2 regions of the Nonomuraea sp. NPDC001699 genome follow, and region 1 is predicted to be linked to the other one. Evidence: riboswitches for the same ligand, from Rfam matches in the RefSeq annotation. Region 1 holds a riboswitch; the other holds the start of a gene.
What was found. Region 1 has a riboswitch for glycine ahead of gcvT (glycine cleavage system aminomethyltransferase GcvT). Riboswitches for the same ligand answer to the same signal wherever they lie in the genome.

Region 1 (10,976 bases):
GCATCGGGATCATGTTCAGCAGGTCGCTCACCCGGGAGCGGGCGTCGGCGCACGTGGTGGCGAGCAGCGTCGAGCCGGTCAGCTCGGCGATCGACAGGTGGAAGGCCGTGTCGAGGCGCCGGTAGTCCTCCAGCGGCGCCTCGTTCAGCTCGGTCAGCCGGCGCAGCAGCACCTCCCGCTTGCCGGGGGTGAGCTCGGAGGTGGCCAGCACCTGCGCCGCCCCGCACTCGACCGCCAGCCGGAAGGTGAGCGCGTCGGACAGCTCGGCCATGCCCATGTCGGCCACCGCCTGCCGCAGGTCGCCCGCGTCGGGCCGGGGCGGCACGTAGGTGACGAACGCGCCGCCGTACCGGCCGCGCCGCACGTCGAGGTAGCCCGCGTCCTGCAGGGCGCGGATGGCCTCGCGCAGGGTGACCCTGCTGATGCCCAGCCGCACGGCGAGCTCGCGCTCGGGCGGCAGCTTGTCGCCGTACGCCACCACGCCCAGTTTGATCGCCTGGAGCAGCCGTTCCACGGTCTCCTCGAAGGCGTTTCCCGCCCTCACCGGGCGGAGCACTGTCATCAAACGCGCCGAATCGTCCAAGGTGTCCTCAGGTCTTGACAAGCGATCCCGGCATGCACATCAATGGTCTGAGACTAGCCCAATCAACGGGAAAGCGCTTCAGACGAGATCGGAGCGACCTAGGGTGAGCGAACCAGCGGGCAACGGATTCCTGTCCGTCGAGGAACTGCGGGGCGAGGCCGCGATCGGGCGGATCGACACGGTGCTGCTCGCCATCGCCGACATGCAGGGCAGGTTGCAGGGCAAACGGCTCTCCGCCCGCTACTTCCTGGACGAGGTGCTGCACCACGGCTCCGAGGGATGCAACTACCTGCTCGCGGTCGACGTGGACATGAACACCGTCTCGGGCTACGACATGTCCTCCTGGGACCGGGGCTACGGCGACTTCGCGATGAAACCCGACCTGTCCACCCTGCGCCGGGTCCCCTGGCAGGACGGCACCGCCCTGGTCATGGCCGACCTGGCCTGGGAGGAGGGCGGCGAGGTCACCGCCTCACCGCGCCAGATCCTGCGCCGCCAGCTCGCCCGCCTGGCCGACCGGGGGCTGGCCGCGTACGTGGGCACCGAGCTGGAGTTCGTCGTCTACGACGACAGCTACGAGGAGGCCTGGCGGCGCGCCTACCGCGACCTGACCCCCGCCAACCTCTACAACGTCGACTACTCCCTCCTCGGCACCGCCCGCGTCGAGCCGCTGCTCCGGCGCATCAGGCGCGACATGGAGGGCGCCGGCATGTACGTCGAGTCGGCCAAGGGCGAGTGCAACCTGGGCCAGCACGAGATCGCCTTCCGCTTCGACGAGGCGCTGCGCACCTGCGACAACCACTCGATCTACAAGAACGGCGCCAAGGAGATCGCCGCCCAGGAGGGCCGTTCGATCACCTTCATGGCCAAGCCGAACCAGCGCGAGGGCAACTCCTGCCACATCCACATCTCGCTGCGCGGCCCCGACGGCGACCCCGCGATGGCGGGCGAGGGGCCGTACGGGCTCTCGCCGCTCGGCGCGCGGTTCATCGCCGGGCAGCTCGCCCACCTGCGCGAACTCACCCTGCTGTACGCGCCCAACGTCAACTCCTACAAGCGTTACGTGCCGGGCAGCTTCGCGCCGACCGCCGTCAAGTGGGGCGTCGACAACCGCACCTGCTCCCTGCGGCTGGTGGGCCACGGCCCGTCGCTGCGGGTGGAGAACCGGGTGCCGGGCGGGGACGTCAACCCGTACCTGGCGGTGGCGGCGCTGATCGCGGCCGGGCTGGACGGCATCGACCGGGAGCTCACGCTGGAGGACGCCTTCGAGGGCAACGCCTACGACTCCGGCGCCGAGACCGTGCCGCACACGCTGCGGGACGCGCTCGCGCTGTTCGAGGGGTCGAAGCTGGCCAGGGAGTCGTTCGGCGACGACGTGGTCGAGCACTACGCGAACAACGCGCGCGTGGAGCTGGCCGCCTTCGACGCGGCGGTGACGGACTGGGAGCTGTTCCGTGGTTTCGAGCGAATGTGACGGCAGGCATGAGGATCGTTAATCCGGCGACGGAAGAAGTCGTCGCCGAGGTCGAGATGGCCGACGCGGCCGAGGTCGACCGGGCGGTGGAGCGGGCCGCGAAGGCGTACCGGAGCTGGCGGGAGGTGGCGCCGGGCGACCGGGCGCGGTTGCTGCGCCGCTTCGCCGACCTGGTGGACGCCCACGGCGAGGAGCTGGCCCGGCTGGAGCTGGACAACGCCGGGCACCCGATCGGCAACGCGCGCTGGGCGGCCGGGGCCGTCCGCGACGTGCTGCACTTCTACGCCGCCGCCCCCGAGCGCAACCACGGCAAGCAGATCCCCGTGCCCGGCGGCGTGGACATCACCTTCCAGGAGCCGCTGGGCGTGGTGGGCGTGATCGTGCCGTGGAACTTCCCGATGCTGATCATGTCGTGGGGCGTCGCCCCGGCGCTGGCGGCGGGCAACACGGTGATCGTCAAGCCGGCGGAGTGGACCCCGCTCACGGCGCTGAGGCTGGCCGAGCTGGCCCTGGCGGCGGGCCTGCCCGAGGGGGTGCTCCAGGTGCTGCCCGGCGAGGGAGAGGTCGCCGGGGCGCGGCTGGTCGAGCATCCCGGCGTGGCCAAGATCGTGTTCACCGGGTCGACCGAGGTGGGCAAGGAGATCGCCGCGAAGGCGGCGGCGCAGGTCAAGCGGGTGACGCTGGAACTGGGCGGCAAGTCCGCAAATATCGTCTTTGCTGACTCGGATCTCGAAAAAGCGGCAAAAACTGCTCCTTATGCGGTCTTCGACAACTCCGGCCAGGACTGCTGCGCCCGCTCGCGCATCCTCGTCCAGGCCGAGGTGTACGACGAGTTCCTGGAACGCCTGTCGGCGGCGGTGCGCGGCGTCAAGGTCGGCGACCCGCTCGACGAGTCCACCGAGATGGGCCCGCTGATCAGCGCCGATCACCTGGAACGGGTCCGGGGCTTCGTCGAGGGCACGCCCTACCTCCAGGGCGACTGCCCGCGGGGCAAGGGCTACTGGTTCCCGCCGACCGTGCTGACCTCGAAGGTCACCGACCGCGCCTTCACCGAGGAGATCTTCGGCCCGGTCGTGTCGGTGGTGCCGTTCGCCGACGAGGCCGAGGCCGTGCGCATCGCCAACGACACCCCGTACGGGCTGAGCGGGTCCATCTGGACGCGCGACGTCGGGCGGGCGCTGCGGGTGGCCCGCGCGGTCGAGTCGGGTGCCCTGTCGGTGAACTCGCACTCCTCCGTGCGCTACTGGACCCCGTTCGGCGGCTTCAAGCAGTCCGGACTCGGCCGCGAGCTCGGCCCGGACGCCCTGACGGCCTTCACCGAGACCAAGAACGTCTTCATCTCATGGGAGTGAACCTGACGCAGTGAGCGGAGTGAAGGGCTGAGGAACGAAGCACTTCGCGAAGCGAATGAGGAAGGTGAACGACCAATCGGACAGGAAGTGAACACAGTGCAGCGATTGCAGGACCGGGTGGCCGTCATCACCGGGGCGGGCAGTGGCATCGGGCTGGCCACGGCGCGCAGGTTCGCGCAGGAGGGCGCGAAGGTCGTCTGCGTCGACATCGACGAGGACGCGGGCGCCAAGGCGGCCGGCGAGGTCGGCGGCCTCTTCGTCAAGGCCGACGTGACCAGCGAGGACGACGTCGTCCGGATGTTCGCCACGGCCCACGAGACCTACGGCAGCGTGGACATCGCCTTCAACAACGCCGGCATCTCGCCGCCCGACGACGACTCGATCCTGGAGACCGGCCTCGACGCCTGGCGCCGCGTCCAGGAGGTCAACCTGACCAGCGTCTACCTGTGCTGCAAGCACGCCATCCCGTACATGCGGCGGCAGGGCAAGGGCTCGATCATCAACACCGCGTCGTTCGTGGCGGTGATGGGGTCGGCCACGTCGCAGATCTCGTACACGGCCTCCAAGGGCGGCGTGCTGGCGATGTCGCGCGAGCTGGGCGTGCAGTTCGCCCGCGAGGGCATCCGGGTCAACGCGCTGTGCCCGGGGCCGGTGAACACGCCGCTGCTGCAGGAGCTGTTCGCCAAGGACCCCGAGCGGGCCCAGCGGCGGCTGGTGCACGTCCCCGTGGGCCGCTTCGCCGAGGCGTCGGAGATCGCCGCCGCCGTGGCGTTCCTGGCCAGCGACGACGCCTCCTTCATCACGGGGGCCGAGTTCCTGGTGGACGGCGGCATCTCCGGCGCGTACGTGACGCCGCTGTGACCCGTCCGGTCATCGGGATCACGACGTACGTGGAGCCCGCCCGGTTCACCGTGTGGGACCTGCCCGTCGCGCTCCTGCCGTACATGTACGTCGAGAAGGTCGTCCAGGCCGGCGGACAGCCCGTGCTGCTGCCGCCGGCCGGCGACCCCGCCCAGGTCGTGGGCCGGCTCGACGGTCTCGTCCTGGCCGGCGGCGGCGACGTGGACCCCGCCAGGTACGGCCGGGCCCCGCACGAGCGCACCGGCTACGTCCGGGAGTTCCGGGACGAGGCCGAGTTCGCCCTCCTGTCGGCGGCCCTGGAGGCGGGGCTGCCGTTCCTGGGCATCTGCCGGGGCCTCCAGGTGCTCAACGTGCTGCTCGGCGGCACCCTGCACCAGCACCTGCCCGACGTGACCGGGCACACCGGCCACGCCCCCACGCCCGGGGAATTCGGCCACCTGCCGGTCACGCCCGTCCCCGGCAGCCGCCTGGCCGAGGCGCTCGGCACGGACCCGGTGACGGTCCCGCACTACCACCACCAGGCCGTCGACGATCTCGCCCCCGGGCTCACGGTCACCGCCACGGCCGGCGACGGGACGATCGAGGCGGTGGAGCTCGGCTCCGAGGGGTTCGCGGTGGCGGTCCAGTGGCATCCGGAGGCGGGCGACGGCCTGGCGCTCTTCGAGGCGTTCACGGCGGCCTGCTGAGCCCCTTACTGGAAAGCTTCTTTACCTTTTCTGCGGCCTGAAACGGCACGAAATCCCAGCTCAGGGGGCCATATCACCGTGTTATAGGAAATTTGTTGGGTACCGGGCCGCGCCATCCCGGTGTCACCCTGTGTTCATCCCCAGCCGGCCGGGGCTCTTCCACTCCACACCCCCCTGAGGAGCCAGAGAGTGAACCCCAAACTCAGGTTGGGGGCTGCCGCAATGCTCGCGCTAGCCCTGACCACCAGCTCGCTGGTGGGCGCCACGAGCGCCACAGCCCAAGCGTCGCAGGTGGCCGATCCTCCCACCGCCGACGACCGCAGGAACGCGATCGCCACCGCACACAACGCGATCCAGGCCGACTCGGCGGCATTGCTGGCATCCGAGCAGGACACGTTCACGCTGACGTCGACCGTCGAAGGCGTCCGCGGTCTGCAGTACCTGACCTACGCCCGTAAGCACGCGGGCCTGCCCGTGTACGGCGGCGAAGTGGTCGTCACCACGGACGCGTCCGGCGCGGTGGTCGACACGGTCACCACCGGACAGCGCACGAAGATCGGGATCGGCACGAAGGCGAAGGTGACCGCCGCCCAGGCCGCGGTGACGGCCAGGGCCAAGGTGGCCAGGGTCGAGACCGTCGCCACGCCCGTGCTGTCCGTCCACGCCACCACGACGACCCCGCGCCTGGCCTGGGAGGTCCTGGTCACCGGCGCCAACGCCACCGGCCACGAGAGCAAGCTCCACGTCTACGTGGACGCCCTCACCGGCAAGGTCATCGACGAGTGGGACGAGGTGCGCGACGGCACCGGCAACAGCTACTACGTCGGCACCGTGACCATCGACACCAGCCCCTCGTACACGATGCGCGACCCCCGCAGGAGCGGCGTGGCGTGCGGCGGCCAGAACGGCTCGCCGTACACGAAGACCACCGACACCTGGGGCAACGGCTCGGGCACGAACCTGGAGACCGCCTGCGTCGACGCCCTGTACGCCGCGCAGCGCGAATGGGACATGCTGAGCGCCTGGCTCGGCCGCAACGGCATCAACGGCCAGGGCGGCGGTTACCCGGCCCGCGTCGGCCTGGCCGACGTCAACGCCTACTGGAACGGCCAGTACGGCTCCTTCGGCCACAACTCCGCCAACTCCCAGCAGCTCACGTCGATGGACGTCGTCGGCCACGAGTTCGGCCACGGCATCTTCCAGTTCACCAGCGGCGGCTCCGGCAGCGGCAACGAGACCGGCGGCATGAACGAGTCCACCGGCGACATCTTCGGCGCGCTGACCGAGGCGTACGCCAACAACCCGAACGACCCGCCGGACTACCTGGTCGGCGAGGAGGTCAACCTCTCCGGGTCCGGGCCGATCCGCAACATGTACAACCCGTCGGCCCTGAGCCACCCCAACTGCTACAGCACCTCCATCCCGAACACCGAGGTGCACGCGGCGGCCGGCCCGCAGAACCACTGGTTCTACCTCGTGGCCGAGGGCACCAACCCCTCGGGCAAGCCCGCGAGCACCCGCTGCGACAACGGCGCCGCGATCACCGGCATCGGCATCCGCAAGGCCGGTGAGGTGTTCATGTCCGCGCTGAACAACAAGACCCAGCCGTGGACGCACGCCAAGGCCAGGGTCGCCACCCTCCAGGCCGCCAAGACCCTGTACCCGGGCAGCTGCACCGAGTTCAACGTGGTCAAGAACGCCTGGGACGGCGTCAGCGTCCGGGCCCAGTCCGGCGAGCCGACCTGCACCCAGGGCAGCAACGACTTCTCGGTCAACCTGAACCCGGCCTCCGGCAGCGTCACTCCGGGCCAGAGCACCACGACCACGGTCAGCACCACCGTGACCGGCGGCTCGGCGCAGTCGATCACCCTGCGGACCGGCACCCTGCCGGCCGGCGTGACCGCCTCGTTCAGCCCGGCCACGATCACCGCCGGTCAGAGCTCCACGCTGACGATCAGCACCTCGGCGAGCAGCCCGCAGGGCAGCCACTCCATCGCGATCACGGCCGACGGCACCGACGTCGACCGGCAGGCCACCTACAACCTGCAGATCGGGCAGAGCTCGCCGAACGACTACTCCTTCGGCGTGACCCCGTCGTCGGCCTCGGTCCAGGCCGGTCAGTCGGCCACCGCCACGGTCAGCACGCAGGTCACCGCCGGTCAGGCGCAGAGCATCGCCCTGTCGGCGAGCAACGTGCCCTCGGGCGTGACGGTCAGCTTCAGCCCGTCCACGATCACCGCCGGGCAGTCGTCCACGGTGACGTTCGCGACCACGAGCGGTGTGACGCCCAGCACGTACACGATCAGCCTGAACGCCGACGGCGCGAGCGCCGACCACTCGGCCTCCTTCAGCCTGACGGTGGGCGGCGGCCAGGGCACCACGTGGCAGACCTACACGGCCTACACGGCCGGGCAGACCGTCACCTACCAGGGCGTCAGCTACCGCTGCCTCCAGGCGCACACCAGCCTGCCGGGCTGGGAGCCGCCCAACACCCCTGCCCTCTGGCAGCCGGTCTAAGTCGCACGACCTGGGCGGCCACGCCGGGGTGGCCGCCCAGCCCCCTTGAGCCCCTTCAGGAGCCACAGATCGTGAACGCCATGCTCAGGTTGGGCGCCGCGGCCACCGCCGCGCTGGCCCTGACCCTCACCTCGCCGGCCGGACCGGCCGGCGCCGCCGCCGACCCCCCGCCTGACATCCCCGTCTCGAACGTCACGGCGCATCTGAGCCAGTTGCAGTCCATCGCCACGAGCAACGGCGGCAACCGCGCCTCGGGCAGGCCGGGCTTCACCGCCTCGATCAACTACATCAAGGGCAAGCTCGACGCGGCCGGGTTCACCACCCGGGTGCAGAGCTTCAGCGGCGGCAGCAATCTGATCGCCGACTGGCCGGGCGGCCCGGCCAACCAGACCGTGATGCTCGGCGCCCACCTCGACAGCGTCGCGGCCGGCCCCGGGATCAACGACAACGGTTCCGGCTCGGCCGCGCTCCTGGAGAACGCCCTCACCCTCGCCGCCCGCAGGCCCACGCTCACCAAGCACGTGCGGTTCGGCTGGTGGGGCGCCGAAGAGGCGGGCATGGTCGGGTCCAGGTACTACGTGCAGAACGGCGGCGCGAGCGGCGTCGAGGTGTACCTGAACTTCGACATGATCGCCTCGACCAACGCCGGTTACTTCGTCTACGACGACGACGCGGCGATCCAGCGGACCTTCAACGACTACTTCGCCACCATCGGCCTGCAGACCGAGGGTGACAGGGAAGGCGACGGCCGCAGCGACCACGCCTCCTTCAAGAGCGCCGGTGTCCGGGTCGGCGGCCTGGCCACGGGGGCCGGGGCGGTCAAGAGCTCGGCTCAGGCCGCCAAGTGGGGCGGCTCGGCCGGGCAGGCGTTCGACCGCTGCTACCACAGCGCGTGCGACAGCTACCCGAGCGCCATCAACACCACGGCGCTCGACCGCAACTCCGACGCCATCGCGTACGCCATATGGAAGCTCGCCGTGGGCACCAGCACGCCCACGGAGAACGACTACTCGATCTCGGTGACCCCGTCGTCGGCATCGGTCCAGGCCGGTCAGTCGGCTACCGCGGCGGTCAGTACCCAGGTCACGTCCGGCCAGGCGCAGAGCGTCGCGCTCTCCGCCGGGAATGTGCCGAGCGGGGTCACCGTCTCCTTCAGCCCGTCCACGATCCAGGCGGGCCAGTCGTCCACCGTCACGGTCGCCACCACCGGCGGCGCCGCGGCGGGGACGTACACCATAGGGATCAACGGCGACGGGGCGACGGCGGACCACTCCGCCTCCTTCACCCTGACCGTCGGAGGGGACGGCCAGGGCACCACCTGGACGGCTTACAAGTCGTACACGGCCGGAGACGTCGTCACTTACCAGGGGGTCAGCTACCGCTGCCTCCAGGCGCACACCAGCCTGCCGGGCTGGGAGCCGCCGAACGTGCCCGCCCTCTGGGCGCGCGCCTGATCCCCACGCGGGCCGGTTCGCGCCGGCCCGCGTCCAGGCTGCCGCGTGCGAGCTGACCTGCCATGACCGGCTCGCGCGCGGCCACCAACGCGGCCGCGGCCCCGCCTCTCCGGGGCCGCGGCCGCTTTTCGCTGCGTGCGGTGTGCCGGCGAGATCCAGGGGCGAAGCGCGACAACACCCCCATGTCGGCACTAGGCTGACGGACATCACCGGCGAAACCGTGCGGGAGAGCACTCTGACATCCGGTCAGGGTCCCTGAAGGAGCAAGCCCTCCCCGCGAACCTCTCAAGGCAAAGGACCGCGCGGCAGCCCTGTAAGGCGTTCTTACGGGGAGGTGACCTCTGGAAAGCAGGCCCTGGGGGCCTCGCCGAAGGTGAAAGTCCGGTAAAACTCGGGCGAAGCTCTCAGGCATCCATGACAGAGGGGGAGGATGCTGGCATCCAATCCTGTCCTGAGGTGCGACAAATGTCCCGACCTACGCCGCTACGAGACGTCCACGAGGCCCTAGGCGCCACGCTGACCGACTTCGCCGGGTGGCTCATGCCGCTCCGGTACGGCAGCGAGTCGGCGGAGCACAAAGCCGTACGCGAGGCGGCCGGGCTGTTCGACCTCTCGCACATGGGCGAGATCTTCCTGACCGGGCCGCAGGCCGCAGACGCCCTCGACTACGCGCTGGTCGGCCACCTGTCGGCGCTCGCGCGCGGCCGGGCCAGGTACACGATGATCGTGGACGAGCGCGGCGGGGTGCTCGACGACCTGATCGTCTACCGGCTGGCGGACGAGGAGTTCATGGTGGTGGCCAACGCCTCGAACTCCGACAAGGTCCTAGAAGAGCTGAAAAATCGTACGAAGTCGTATGACGCGGTGGTCGATGACCGCTCCCAGCAGTACGCCCTCATCGCCATCCAGGGCCCGAGGGCCCAGGAGATCCTGGCCACGCTCACCGACGCCGACCTCGACGGCCTCAAGTACTACGCGGGCCTGCCCGGCCAGGTCGACGGCCGCCAGGCGCTCATCGCCCGTACCGGCTACACCGGCGAGGACGGCTTCGAGCTGTTCGTCGCCAACCAGGACGCCGTGCCGCTATGGCGCGCCCTGGAGGCGGCCGGCGAGCCGCACGGGCTCAAGGCCGCCGGTCTGTCCAGCCGCGACACCCTCAGGCTGGAGGCCGGCATGCCGCTCTACGGCAACGAGCTGAGCTCCGACCTGACCCCGTTCGACGCGGGGCTGGGCAGAGTGGTGAAATTCGACAAGCCCGGTGACTTCGTCGGCCGGGCGGCGCTGGAGGCGGTCAAGGACGACCAGCCCCGCCGCCGCCTCGTCGGCCTGGTCGCCCAGGGCCGCCGGGTGCCGCGTCACGGTTACCCGGTCACCCGCGACGGCGCCGTCGTCGGCGAGGTCACCAGCGGTGCGCCCTCCCAGACCCTGGGGAAGCCCATCGCGATGGCCTACGTGGACGCCGGGGTCGACACAGGTCTGGCCGTGGACATCCGGGGCAGCCAAGAACCTATGGACCTGGTCGAGCTGCCCTTCTACAGGAGGAACAAGTGAGCAACATCCCTGACGACCTGAACTACACCAAGGAGCACGAGTGGGTGTCGGGCGTGGACGACGGCATCACCGTGACCGTCGGCATCACGGCCTTCGCCGCCGAGGCTCTTGGTGACGTCGTCTTCGTGCAGCTCCCCGAGGTCGGTTCGACCGTCGAGACGGGTGACTCGGTCGGCGAGGTCGAGTCCACCAAGTCGGTGAGCGAGATCTACTCGCCCGTCGGCGGCGAGATCGTCGAGGTGAACCAGGCCGTGGTCGACGACCCGTCCCTGGCCAACAGCGACCCGTACGGCGACGGCTGGATGTTCCGCGTGCGCATGGAAGGCGACGCGGAGGACCTGCTGTCCGCCGAGGAGTACACCGCGCTCACCTCAGGCGAGTCCTGACACCAACGCCGGGGCCCGCGGCGGGCCCCGGCACTTCCTGAACTGAAGGGCGCCCATCAATGGCGATCAGCGTCTTCGACCTCTTCAAGATCGGCATCGGACCGTCCAGCTC
Region 2 (10,976 bases), on a different contig from region 1:
GCCGTCCTGAAGGGCCCGCTGCTGATCGGCGACTACGCCAAGGTGGAGGCGGGCGCCGAACTGCGCGAGTTCACCGTGCTCGGCAACAACGCGGTCGTGCGTGAGGGCGCCTTCCTGCACCGCGCGGTCGTCCACGACAACGTCTACCTCGGCCCCGGCGCCCACCTGCGCGGCTGTGTGATCGGCAAGAGCACCGACGTCATGGGCGGCGCCCGCGTCGAGGAGGACGCCGTCATCGGCGACGAATGCGTCATCGAGGCCGAGGCGTACGTCTCCAGCGGCGTCAAGGTCTACCCGTTCAAGACCATCGAGGCCGGCGCGGTCGTCAACACCAGCGTCATCTGGGAGTCGCGCGGCCAGCGCAACCTGTTCGGCCCCCGCGGAGTCAGCGGCCTGGTGAACGTCGAGATCACCGCCGAGCTGTGCGTCCGGCTGGCCGGCGCCTACGCCACCACCCTGCGCAAGGGCGCCTACGTCGTCACCTCCCGCGACTGCTCCCTGGCCGCCAGGGCGCTCAAACGGGCCGTGATCGGCGCGCTGACCGCCGCCGCGATCAACGTCCTGGACCTGGAGGCCGCGCCGCTGCCGGTGGCCCGCTTCCACACCGCCCGCGAGTCGGCCGCCGGCGGCATCGCCCTGCGCACCACGCCGGGCGACCCGCAGAGCGCCGACATCGTCATCATGGACGACCGCGGCGCCGACCTGCCCCCGGCCGCCCAGCGCAAGCTGGAGCGCGTCTTCTCCCGCCAGGAGTACCGGCGGGCCTTCCCCGGCGAGATCGCCGAGCTGCACTACCCGGCCAGGGCCGTCGAGGGCTACACGCACGAGCTGATGCGGGCCATCGGCGTGACCGGCGTCAAGGACATGAAGGTCGTGGTCGACTGCGCCGGCGGCACCTCCTCCCTGGTGATGCCCACGCTGCTCAGCCGGGCCGGCGTCGAGGTGCTCACCGTCAACGCCCGCCTGGACGACGTCTCGCCCACCGAGACGCTGGCCGAGCGCCGCCGCGGCCTGCAACGCCTGTCGGAGCTGGTCAGCTCCTCGCGGGCGGCCTTCGGCGTGCGCTTCGACCCGGTCGGCGAACGCATCGCGCTGGTGGACGAGACCGGCCAGCTCATCAGCGAGGAACGTGCCCTGCTCGTCGTGCTGGACCTGGTGGCGGCCGAGCGCAGGGGCGGCCGGGTGGCCCTGCCGGTCACCACCACGCGCGTCGCCGAGCAGGTCTGCCGCTTCCACGGCGTGCAGGTGCAGTGGACCTCGACCGCCCTGGACGCCCTGACCTCCGCCGCCCAGGGCCCCGACATGATCTTCGCGGCGGACGGGCGCGGCGGGTTCGTCGTGCCGGAGTTCAGCCCGGCCATCGACGGCCTGGCCGCGTTCATGCGCCTGCTGGGGCTGGTGGCCCGCACCCGGCTGTCGCTCAGCCAGATCGACGCCAGGATCCCCGAGGTCAAACTGCTCCGGCGGAGCGTCCCCACCCAGTGGGCGGCCAAGGGCGCGGTCATGCGCTCGGTCATCGAGGCGGCCGAGGCCGAGCCCGGCGGCTGGCGCGTGGACACCACCGACGGCGTGCGGGTCGCCCGCGACGACGGCTCGTGGGTGCTGATCCTGCCCGCCGCCGCCGAGCCCGTCACCGACCTGTGGGCCGAGGCCCCCGACATGGACGGCGCCCAGGCGTTGCTCGAACGCTGGGCCCGCGTGGTCGAACAGGCAGCCGTCTGATCACGTAGAGTAGCGAAAAACCCTTCGCACGCGATGTGCGCGCGGAGTGCCGCAAGATCGTAATGTAGAAACGCGCGGCGGCATGGACCACGGGGTGGGGGCGGCGGTAACTTTGTCAGCGTCCGAACCAACAGTCCAGCGCCCCGCCTTGACCTTTGCCGCTGATCAGCGTAAGTTGCGGCATTCGCAAACTTGAAGAGCGAAGGCAGGCGCGTCCCCAGCACCGTCGCCGCGTCTTCGCGGTAGGAGGCCGAGCCGATCGATGCCGAGCGTCTACTGCACGCAGTGCGGGCACGCCAACCCCGAGGATGCCCGTTTCTGTTCCCGCTGTGGGTCACCGCTGACCAGACCCGAGGTCGCCGGGGACACCACATCGACGATCTCGGTCGCGGGAATCGAGGCGTACGAGGCTGAGACAGGCGACATGCTCCTGGCCGAACGGGCGCTGGTCGAACAGCTCCCGCCCGGCACGGCGTTGCTCTCGGTGACCAGGGGGCCCAACCAGGGGAGCCGGTTCCGGCTCGACAAGGACCTCACCACGACCGGGCGCCACCCGGAGAGCGACATCTTCCTCGACGACATCACCGTCTCCCGCCGCCACGTCGAGTTCTACCGCCACCGCGGCGGCCAGTTCTCCGTGCGCGACGTCGGCAGCCTCAACGGCACCTACGTCAACCGGGAGCGCATCGAGGAGGTCCCCCTGCACTCCGGAGACGAGGTGCAGATCGGCAAGTTCCGCCTCGTCTTCCTGATGAGGGTCAACGCCGGCGCATGAGCTCACAGGCGGCACGCTCGCACATGAGCATCGGGGAGGTGCTCGCCCTGCTGCAGGGCGAGTTCCCCGACGTCACCGTGTCCAAGATCCGTTTCCTGGAAGGTGAGGGGCTCATCGAGCCCGAGCGCAGCCCCTCGGGCTACCGCAAGTTCACCCACCTTCACGTCGAGCAACTGCGGTTCATCCTGACCGAGCAGCGTGACCACTACCTGCCGCTGCGGGTGATCAAGGACAGGATGGCGGAGAGCTTCGGCCTTCCGCGCGCGGTGCAGCAGACGCAGGAGATCCGGTTCGACCGGGCCGAGCTGCTGGAGGCCGCCGGCATCGACGAGGAGACCCTCGCCGAGCTGGAGGACTACGGCCTGCTCGCCCCCGTGGCCAGGCGCTACGACGAGGAGGCGCTGAAGGTCGCGCGCAGCGTCGGCGCCCTGGCCCGCTTCGGCCTGCACGCCCGCCACCTGCGCGCGGTCAAGGCCGCCGCCGAGCGGGAGTGCGGCCTGGTCGAGCAGACCGTCGCGCCCATACTCAAGCGGCGCGCCCCCGGAGCCATCGGCGAGGCCGACGAGGCCGCCAGGGAGCTGTCCCAGCTCCTGCTCGACCTGCACGCCTCTCTGGTGCGCAGCGGGGTCAGGTCTGTCCTGGGCCGCTGAGGGCACAGAGCTGGAAGGCCGGGGCACATTCCAGGCCTGCCGGGTGTTACGTTGAAATGCATAAGCGTGTAGCAGAAGCGACCCAGTCAACAGCTGTGCCGGGCGACCGGCCGGTCGAATACGGAGCAGCCCGTGTTGCAGATGGAGGTCGTGGGCGTTCGAGTTGAGATGCCCACAAATCAGCCGATCGTCTTGCTCAAGGAGGCACACGGGGAACGGTTCCTTCCGATCTGGATCGGCATGACCGAGGCGACCGCGATCGCCCTGGCGCAGGCCGAGGAGCCGCCGCCCCGGCCGCTCACCCACGACCTGTTCAGGGACGTGCTGAGCGCGCTCGGCGTCGGGCTGCGCGCGGTCAACATCGTGGCCCTGCGTGACGGTATCTTCTTCGCCGACCTTGTGTTCTCCAACGGCGTGGAGGTGAGCGCCAGGCCGTCCGACTCGATCGCCCTGGCCCTGCGCACCGGCGCCCGCATCTTCGCCAGCGAAGAGGTGGTCCAGGAGGCCGGTGTGATCATCCCGGACGACCAGGAGGACGAGGTGGAGAAGTTCAGGGAGTTCCTTGACACGATCACTCCCGAGGACTTCGGCAGGGCGGGGTAGGTATTTCAGTGCATTTACGCTTCACGACGCGCCGAGCCGGATCGTTGACTGAGCATGGTCACGGTCCTACGGTGCAAGTGAAACCCGTGGTCGCCCTTTACGAACCCCCAGATCAGGCCGCGGGATGAGAGAAAGCCGGAGGTCCGCGTGGCGGTCAGCAGCGGCGAGGGAAAGACGGCCGGCCAGGAAGATCCGGTGCGGCGCGAGAGCGCGCGGCAGCGTGCCGGAGAGCAGGGCCTGCTCTTTGACGAGCAGCCCACGACGCTGCCCGCCGACATCGGATACCGCGGGCCCACGGCCTGCTCGGCGGCCGGCATCACCTACAGGCAGCTCGACTACTGGGCGCGTACCGGCCTGGTGGAGCCCACGATAAGAGCCGCGCACGGCTCGGGTTCGCAGCGGCTCTACAGCTTCCGCGACATCCTGGTGCTCAAGGTCGTCAAGCGGCTGCTCGACACGGGCGTGTCGTTGCAGCAGATCCGCACCGCGGTGCAGCACCTGCGTGACCGCGGGGTCGCCGACCTCGCGCAGATCACGCTCATGAGCGACGGAGTCAGCGTCTACGAGTGCACCTCGGCCGACGAGGTGATCGATCTCCTCCAGGGCGGGCAGGGCGTGTTCGGCATCGCGCTCGGCCGGGTCTGGCGCGAGGTCGAGGGCTCCCTCGCGGAGCTGCCGGGGGAACGGGCGGCGGTCGAGGACAGCGTCCCGGCCGACCATCCCACTGACGAGCTCGCCAAGCGGCGCCGCGCACGCCGCACGGGGTGAGCTGAACCGCTGAACACACCGTAGTAATCTAGGACAGAGTAAGGCTGACGACCCCGTGCGGGAGAGTCCCTGGGCCTCGGTCCTGGGGCGCCGAAGGAGCAACCCTCCCCGGAATCTCTCAGGCATCCCGTACCGCTCGGGCGAGGCAACTCTGGAAAGCAGGTGCGTCCGCCAGGCGCACCTCACCGACGGTGCAAGCCCCACGGCGGGGTGAAGCTCTCAGGTCGCGATGACGTCGCGCTGACAGAGGGGGAGATCCGGCACTCGCCCGCGCCCCGGCGCCGGTCTCCACGCCTCAGGAGGCAACCTCCATGACCGACCTGTCCGCTCCGCCGTTCTCGTCCCGGCACATCGGCCCATCGGAGTCCGAGCAGCAGCGCATGCTCGAGGCCGTGGGCTTCGAGTCCGTCGGCGATCTGGTGGCCGTGGCCGTCCCCGAGGCCATCAGGGCCAAGGACCGGCTCCAGCTCCCGCCCGCCGCGAGCGAGACCGAGGCCATCGCCGAGCTGCGCGAGCTGGCCTCCCGCAACCGGGTGCTGACCTCCATGATCGGACTGGGCTACTACGACACCGTCACGCCCGCCGTCATCCGGCGCAACCTGCTGGAGAACCCGGGCTGGTACACCGCCTACACGCCGTACCAGCCGGAGATCTCGCAGGGCCGCCTGGAGGCGCTGCTGAACTTCCAGACGGTCGTCTCCGACCTGACCGGCCTCGACGTCGCCGGCGCCTCCCTGCTGGACGAGAGCACCGCCGCGGCCGAGGCCATGACGCTGGCCCGCCGGGCGGGCAGGTCCAAGAGCGACGTGTTCGTCGTCGACGCCGACACGCTGCCCCAGACCAAGGCCGTGCTGGCCACCCGCGCCGAGCCGCTCGGCATCACGCTGGTCGAGCACGACCTCGACGGCGACCTGCCCGAGTGCTTCGGCGTGCTGGTGCAGTACCCGGGCGCCTCGGGCCGCCTGCGCGACTTCCGCGACGTGGCCGCCAGGGCGCACGAGGCGGGCGCGCTCGTCGTGGCCGCCGCCGACCTGCTGGCCCTCACGCTCGTGGCCGCCCCCGGCGAGCTGGGCGCCGACATCGCCGTCGGCTCCTCCCAGCGCTTCGGCGTCTCCTTCGGCTTCGGCGGGCCGCACGCGGCCTACATGTCCGTACGCGAGGGCCTGCAGCGGCAGATGCCCGGCCGCCTGGTCGGCGTGTCGGTCGACGTCGACGGCGACCCCGCCTACCGGCTGGCCCTGCAGACCCGCGAGCAGCACATCCGCCGCGAGAAGGCCACCAGCAACATCTGCACCGCCCAGGTCCTGCTGGCCGTGATCGCCGGCATGTACGCCGTCTACCACGGCCCCGAGGGCCTGCGCCGGATCGCCCGGCGGGTGCACCGGCACGCCGTCGCGCTGGCCGGCGGGCTGCGCGAGGCCGGCCTGGAGGTCGTGCACGGCGAGTTCTTCGACACCGTGCTCGTCCGCGTGCCCGGCCGGGCCGCCGAGGTGGTCGCCGCCGCCGCCGAGCGGGGCGTCAACCTGTGGCAGGCCGGTGACGACCACGTCTCCGTCGCCTGTGACGAGAAGACCGGCGCGGCCGAGCTGGTCAAGGTGTGGGCCGCCTTCGGCGTCGAGCGCGCGGACGCGGACGTGGACCTGGCGGCCGACGCGCTGCCGGCCGACCTGCTGCGCGAGTCGGACTTCCTGACCCACCCGGTCTTCCACAGCCACCGCTCCGAGACCGCGATGCTGCGCTACCTGCGCAGGCTCCAGGACAAGGACATCGCGCTCGACCGCTCGATGATCCCGCTCGGCTCCTGCACGATGAAGCTGAACGCGACCACCGAGATGGAGCCGATCACCTGGCCGGAGTTCGCGGGCGTGCACCCGTACGCGCCGGAGGCCCAGACCGAGGGCTACCGGGAGCTCATCGGCACGCTGGAGGGCTGGCTGGCCGAGGTGACCGGCTACGACGCGGTCTCCATCCAGCCGAACGCGGGCTCCCAGGGCGAGTTCGCCGGCCTGCTGGCCATCCGCGCCTACCACCAGGCCAACGGCGACACCGAGCGCGACGTGTGCCTGATCCCGTCCTCGGCGCACGGCACGAACGCGGCCAGCGCCGTCATGGCGGGCATGCGGGTCGTGGTCGTGGCCTGCGACAGCGACGGGAACGTCGACCTGGCCGACCTCGACGCCAAGATCGCCAAGCACCGCGAGCGGCTGGCCGCGATCATGGTGACGTACCCGTCCACGCACGGCGTGTACGAGGAGTCGATCACCGAGGTCTGCGCCAAGGTGCACGAGGCCGGCGGCCAGGTCTACGTCGACGGCGCCAACCTCAACGCCCTGGTCGGCCTGGCCAAGCCCGGCGAGTTCGGCGCCGACGTGTCCCACCTCAACCTGCACAAGACGTTCTGCATCCCGCACGGCGGCGGCGGCCCCGGCGTCGGTCCGGTCGCGGTCCGCGGCCACCTGGCGGCCTACCTGCCCGGCCACCCGCTGCGCGACGGCGGCCCGGTCGGCCCGGTCTCGGCCGCCCCGTACGGCTCGGCGGGCATCCTGCCGATCTCGTGGGCGTACGTGCGCATGATGGGCGCCGAGGGCCTCACGGCGGCCACCGAGCAGGCCATCCTGTCGGCCAACTACCTGGCCAGGCGGCTGGCCCCGCACTACCCGGTGCTCTACACCGGCCGCGGCGGCCTGGTGGCGCACGAGTGCATCGTGGACCTGCGCCAGATCACCAAGGAGACCGGCGTCACCGTCGACGACGTGGCCAAGCGCCTGATCGACTACGGTTTCCACGCGCCCACCATGTCGTTCCCGGTGGCCGGCACGCTGATGATCGAGCCGACCGAGAGCGAGGACCTGAACGAGCTCGACCGGTTCGTGGACGCCATGATCGCCATTCGCGGCGAGATCGCCAAGGTGGCCTCCGGCGACTACGACAAGACCGACAACCCGCTGCGCAACGCGCCGCACACGGCCGAGTCGGTCACCGCCGACGAGTGGCCGCACCCGTACTCGCGGACCGAGGCGGCCTACCCGCTGGCCTCGCTGCGCGAGGGCAAGTACTGGGTGCCGGTGCGCCGCATCGACCAGGCGTACGGCGACCGCAACCTGGTGTGCTCCTGCCCGCCTCTTGAGGCGTACGAGGACTGATCCCGCAAGCGGGTCCCCGCCCGGGGGCCCGCTTCCGGCACGGCCCAGTCCCACACCGTCAAGTGAGCAGACATGATCGCGACGAGCCGTTAGGCTCGGTGCGATCCGTCGCCCGAAGGAGCTCTCTTGACGTTCTCAGAGCTGGAGACCCCGCCTCTCGACACCGCCCGCCGCCTGGCCGAGGGCGGCGACCTCGACGGTGCGGCGGCGATACTGACCGAGCTGGTCGCCGACCCCGACAGCCCCGACCGGGCCCAGGCGGCCGTGGGGCTTGCCGTGGTGCTCGACGAACGCGGCGACACCGACGCCGCCCGCGCCGCGGCCCGCACCGCGCTGGCCACCGGCCATCCCGAGTACGCCGCCCAGGCCGCCTGCCACCTGGCCCAGGGCTTCGAGCGTGAGGGCCGCGACGACCAGGCCAGGGCCGCCTGGCAGGCCGTGCTCGGCGTCGGCACGCCGGCCTACGTGCCGCTGGCCCACCTCGCGCTGGCCCGGCTGGCCGGCAGCCCGCAGGAGGCCGACAAGGAGCTGCGCGCCGCCTTCGACGCGGGCATCGACGTGGGCGACGCCGAGGCCACCGCGCACGCGGCCCGCCAGCTCGCCGAGACGATGCTGGAGCACGGCGATCCGGGCGAGGCGGCCGGCCTGCTGCTGGACGCGCTGGAGTTCGCCCCGGCGCGGGAGCTGCCGGGGCTGCGGGTGCTGCTCGGCATCGCGCACCTGGAGCTGGCCTGCGCGGAGTTCGCCGAGGCCGTCGAGAGCGGGGCCGACCCCCAGACGGGAGCGCTGGCCATCGAGCTGCTGGCCCGCACGCTGCCGCTGCGCGGGCGCACCGAGGACGCCGGCCAGGTGTGGACCTACGGCCTCGAACACGAGGACGAGACCATGGCCGCCGAGGTGCGGCTGCGCTTCCACCGCGACGCCTGACCCCGGCCCCCTGAGGGCTCAGCCGCGCCGCATGATGGCCACGGCGGCGGCCACGTTGATGGCGACGATGGCCAGCCACGTGATGGTCAGGCCCACCAGGCCCGAGTTGCCGACCGCGATGGCGGTCAGTGGGATGCCGAGGCCCATCGAGCCCAGCGCGATGGGGATCATGGCGGCGCCGTTGCCCTGCCGCTGCCGGGGCTTGACCGGGGCCACGCCGTGGCCGCCCAGCTCGGCCTGGACGCGGGCGGCGATGGTGGCGTCGAGCCGTTCGACGAAGGACTCGACGAGCGCGGCCTCGTAGTCGGGGCCGAGGTCGCGGCGGGCGTCGAGGGTGGCCTGCAGGTCATCGCGGATGGGGCGCATCTCTGGCATGAGAACCATCATGGCGGTTGTGCGGCGCGCCGTCATCGTACCTGGGGGCCAACGGCGCATCCTCCCCAGGTACGGTGCTGCCATGGAGATCATGACTCCGCGGGGGCCGGCGCTGGTGCAGGTCGAGGAGGCGGCCGAGCCGCGGCTGCTGCTGGTGCTGACCCACGGCTCGGCCGGGGGAGTGGACGCGCCCGATCTGCTGGCCGTCCGCGACGCCGCGCTCGGGGCGGGGGCCACCGTGGCCAGGGTGTCGCAGGCGTTCCGGGTCGCGGGGGCGCGGGCGCCGGGCTCGGCGGCCAGGCAGGACGAGGCCTGGGAGATCGTGCTGGGCGAGCTGCGCGCCAGGTGGCCGGGGCTGCCGCTGGTGCAGGGCGGCCGGAGCAACGGCGCCCGGGTGGCCTGCCGTACGGCCTCGGCGGTGGGCGCGGCGGCGGTGGTGGCGCTGGCCTTCCCTCTGCACCCGCCGGGCAAGCCGGAGCGTTCCAGGGCCGAGGAGCTGCGCGGGGCCGGGGTGGACGTGCTGGTGGTCAACGGGGACCGGGATCCGTTCGGAGTGCCGGATCCCGCCGACTGCGCCCGGCTGGTGGTGCTGCCGGGCGAGGGCCACGACCTGAAGCGGGACCCCGCCCGGGTGGGCGAGGTCGTGGCCCGGTGGATCGGTGGTTACGCCGCCGTCAGGCGGCGCCCACCAGGGGGTCGGGCCGGTGCGGCGCGATGACGGTGCCGCTGGGCAGGAGCTCCCCGGTGTCCTCGAACAGGACGACGCCGTTGCAGAGAAGGCTCCACCCCTGCTCGGGGTGGCATGCGAGGGTGCGTGCTGCCTCGCGGTCCGGCGCCTCGGCAGACGGACAGGCCGGGTCGTGCGGGCACATCGGCGTGCCTCCGATATCTCGTGGGTGCTCCCGGGAGAGGGACGGGAGCGGCTCGGGTTTGTTGTTCTGGCAAGTGTGCGACGTGCGTCACACGGTCCGACATAGCCCGTTCGGACTGTTACAGGAGGATCCCCCGGTCGTGTGACCTTCGACACAGCGTGCCTTATGCAGGATAACGGGCCAAGCGCGACACGCGCACTACGTTTGCAACCCCTTGAGCAAAGCGTCGAGCCCTCTTTCGAAGTCCACATCAGCCCTTTCGTCCCGCCTGACCCATTCATCAACTTCTGGGTCAGCCCATCCTGATTGCTGGACTTCGACCGCCACGCTGCCGAACACGAACGCCCGCAGCGCCCGTACGGCCTCCGGGGCGTCGCCCAGGCCTCCGTCGGCGAGCTGTTCGGTCTGCTCCCTGATGGCGACGGCGGTGGCGCCCTTGGGAGGCTTGGTCAGGGCCAGCGCGAGCACGCCCGGATGCTCGCGCAGCAGCTCCCGGCCCGCCCGGCACCACGCCCTGGCCGTCTCCTGCCAGGTGGCCGCCTGCTCCACGTGCACCGACGTGACGTGCTCGGCCAGCGCGTCCATCAGCGCCTCCTTGCCGCGGGGCAGGTGGTGGTAGATGGCCATGGCCTCCACCTCCAGGGCGTCGCCCAGCCGGCGCATGGTGAGCCGGCGCAGCCCCTGGCTGTCGGCGATGTGGAGTGCGGCCTCGATGATGCGCTCGCGGGAGAGTGGGACGGGCGGTCTCTTTGCGGGCATGGTGATCATCTTACTGGGCGGCCCCGCCCGTCGCCCGGTGTTCGGAGGCGGTGTCGGACGGCGTACCCTTGTGGGTTGAACAGCAAAGACTGCGTGAAGGGCAGGGTCGATGGCGTTTTTCCGTCCGCGGGTGAGCCGTGAGGCCGAGGTTCGCTACCACGCGGACCAGGAGATCTCCAAGGGCTTCCCGCAGCTGCTTGACAAGGCCAGGCAGGCCGAGGCGATCGTGCGCGACCTGCGGGCCGCCGCGGCCGACGAGATCGAGCTGCTGGCGGCGGGCCGGGCGTTCGACGTCGCGCTGACCGAGGCGCTGCGGGCCGCGGAGGCCGGGCAGCGGGCCACGTTCGGCGTGCGGTCCTACGACGACCGCATCGCGCGCCGC

Region 2: another riboswitch for glycine. It lies ahead of gcvP (aminomethyl-transferring glycine dehydrogenase); the one in region 1 lies ahead of gcvT (glycine cleavage system aminomethyltransferase GcvT).

What each region holds. Positions count from the first base shown of each region.
Region 1 is NZ_JBSFGF010000001.1:940,781-951,756, reverse strand. Features, by position in the region: gene ACWCSU_RS04585 (FadR/GntR family transcriptional regulator) at 1-562, opposite strand, end outside; gene ACWCSU_RS04580 (glutamine synthetase family protein) at 714-2,057, shown strand; gene ACWCSU_RS04575 (aldehyde dehydrogenase family protein) at 2,066-3,409, shown strand; gene ACWCSU_RS04570 (3-oxoacyl-ACP reductase) at 3,506-4,270, shown strand; gene ACWCSU_RS04565 (gamma-glutamyl-gamma-aminobutyrate hydrolase family protein) at 4,267-4,956, shown strand; gene ACWCSU_RS04560 (M4 family metallopeptidase) at 5,179-7,473, shown strand; gene ACWCSU_RS04555 (M28 family peptidase) at 7,554-8,927, shown strand; glycine riboswitch at 9,141-9,238, shown strand; glycine riboswitch at 9,259-9,358, shown strand; gene gcvT (glycine cleavage system aminomethyltransferase GcvT) at 9,393-10,478, shown strand; gene gcvH (glycine cleavage system protein GcvH) at 10,475-10,864, shown strand; gene ACWCSU_RS04540 (L-serine ammonia-lyase) at 10,924-10,976, shown strand, end outside.
Region 2 is NZ_JBSFGF010000007.1:317,865-328,840, forward strand. Features, by position in the region: gene ACWCSU_RS23225 (mannose-1-phosphate guanyltransferase) at 1-1,722, shown strand, start outside; gene ACWCSU_RS23230 (FHA domain-containing protein) at 1,985-2,497, shown strand; gene ftsR (transcriptional regulator FtsR) at 2,521-3,147, shown strand; gene ACWCSU_RS23240 (bifunctional nuclease family protein) at 3,280-3,750, shown strand; gene ACWCSU_RS23245 (MerR family transcriptional regulator) at 3,898-4,518, shown strand; glycine riboswitch at 4,567-4,663, shown strand; glycine riboswitch at 4,664-4,775, shown strand; gene gcvP (aminomethyl-transferring glycine dehydrogenase) at 4,830-7,661, shown strand; gene ACWCSU_RS23255 (hypothetical protein) at 7,788-8,588, shown strand; gene ACWCSU_RS23260 (hypothetical protein) at 8,607-8,963, opposite strand; gene ACWCSU_RS23265 (alpha/beta hydrolase family protein) at 9,046-9,681, shown strand; gene ACWCSU_RS23270 (DUF5999 family protein) at 9,638-9,835, opposite strand; gene ACWCSU_RS23275 (TetR/AcrR family transcriptional regulator C-terminal domain-containing protein) at 10,034-10,594, opposite strand; gene ACWCSU_RS23280 (hypothetical protein) at 10,725-10,976, shown strand, end outside.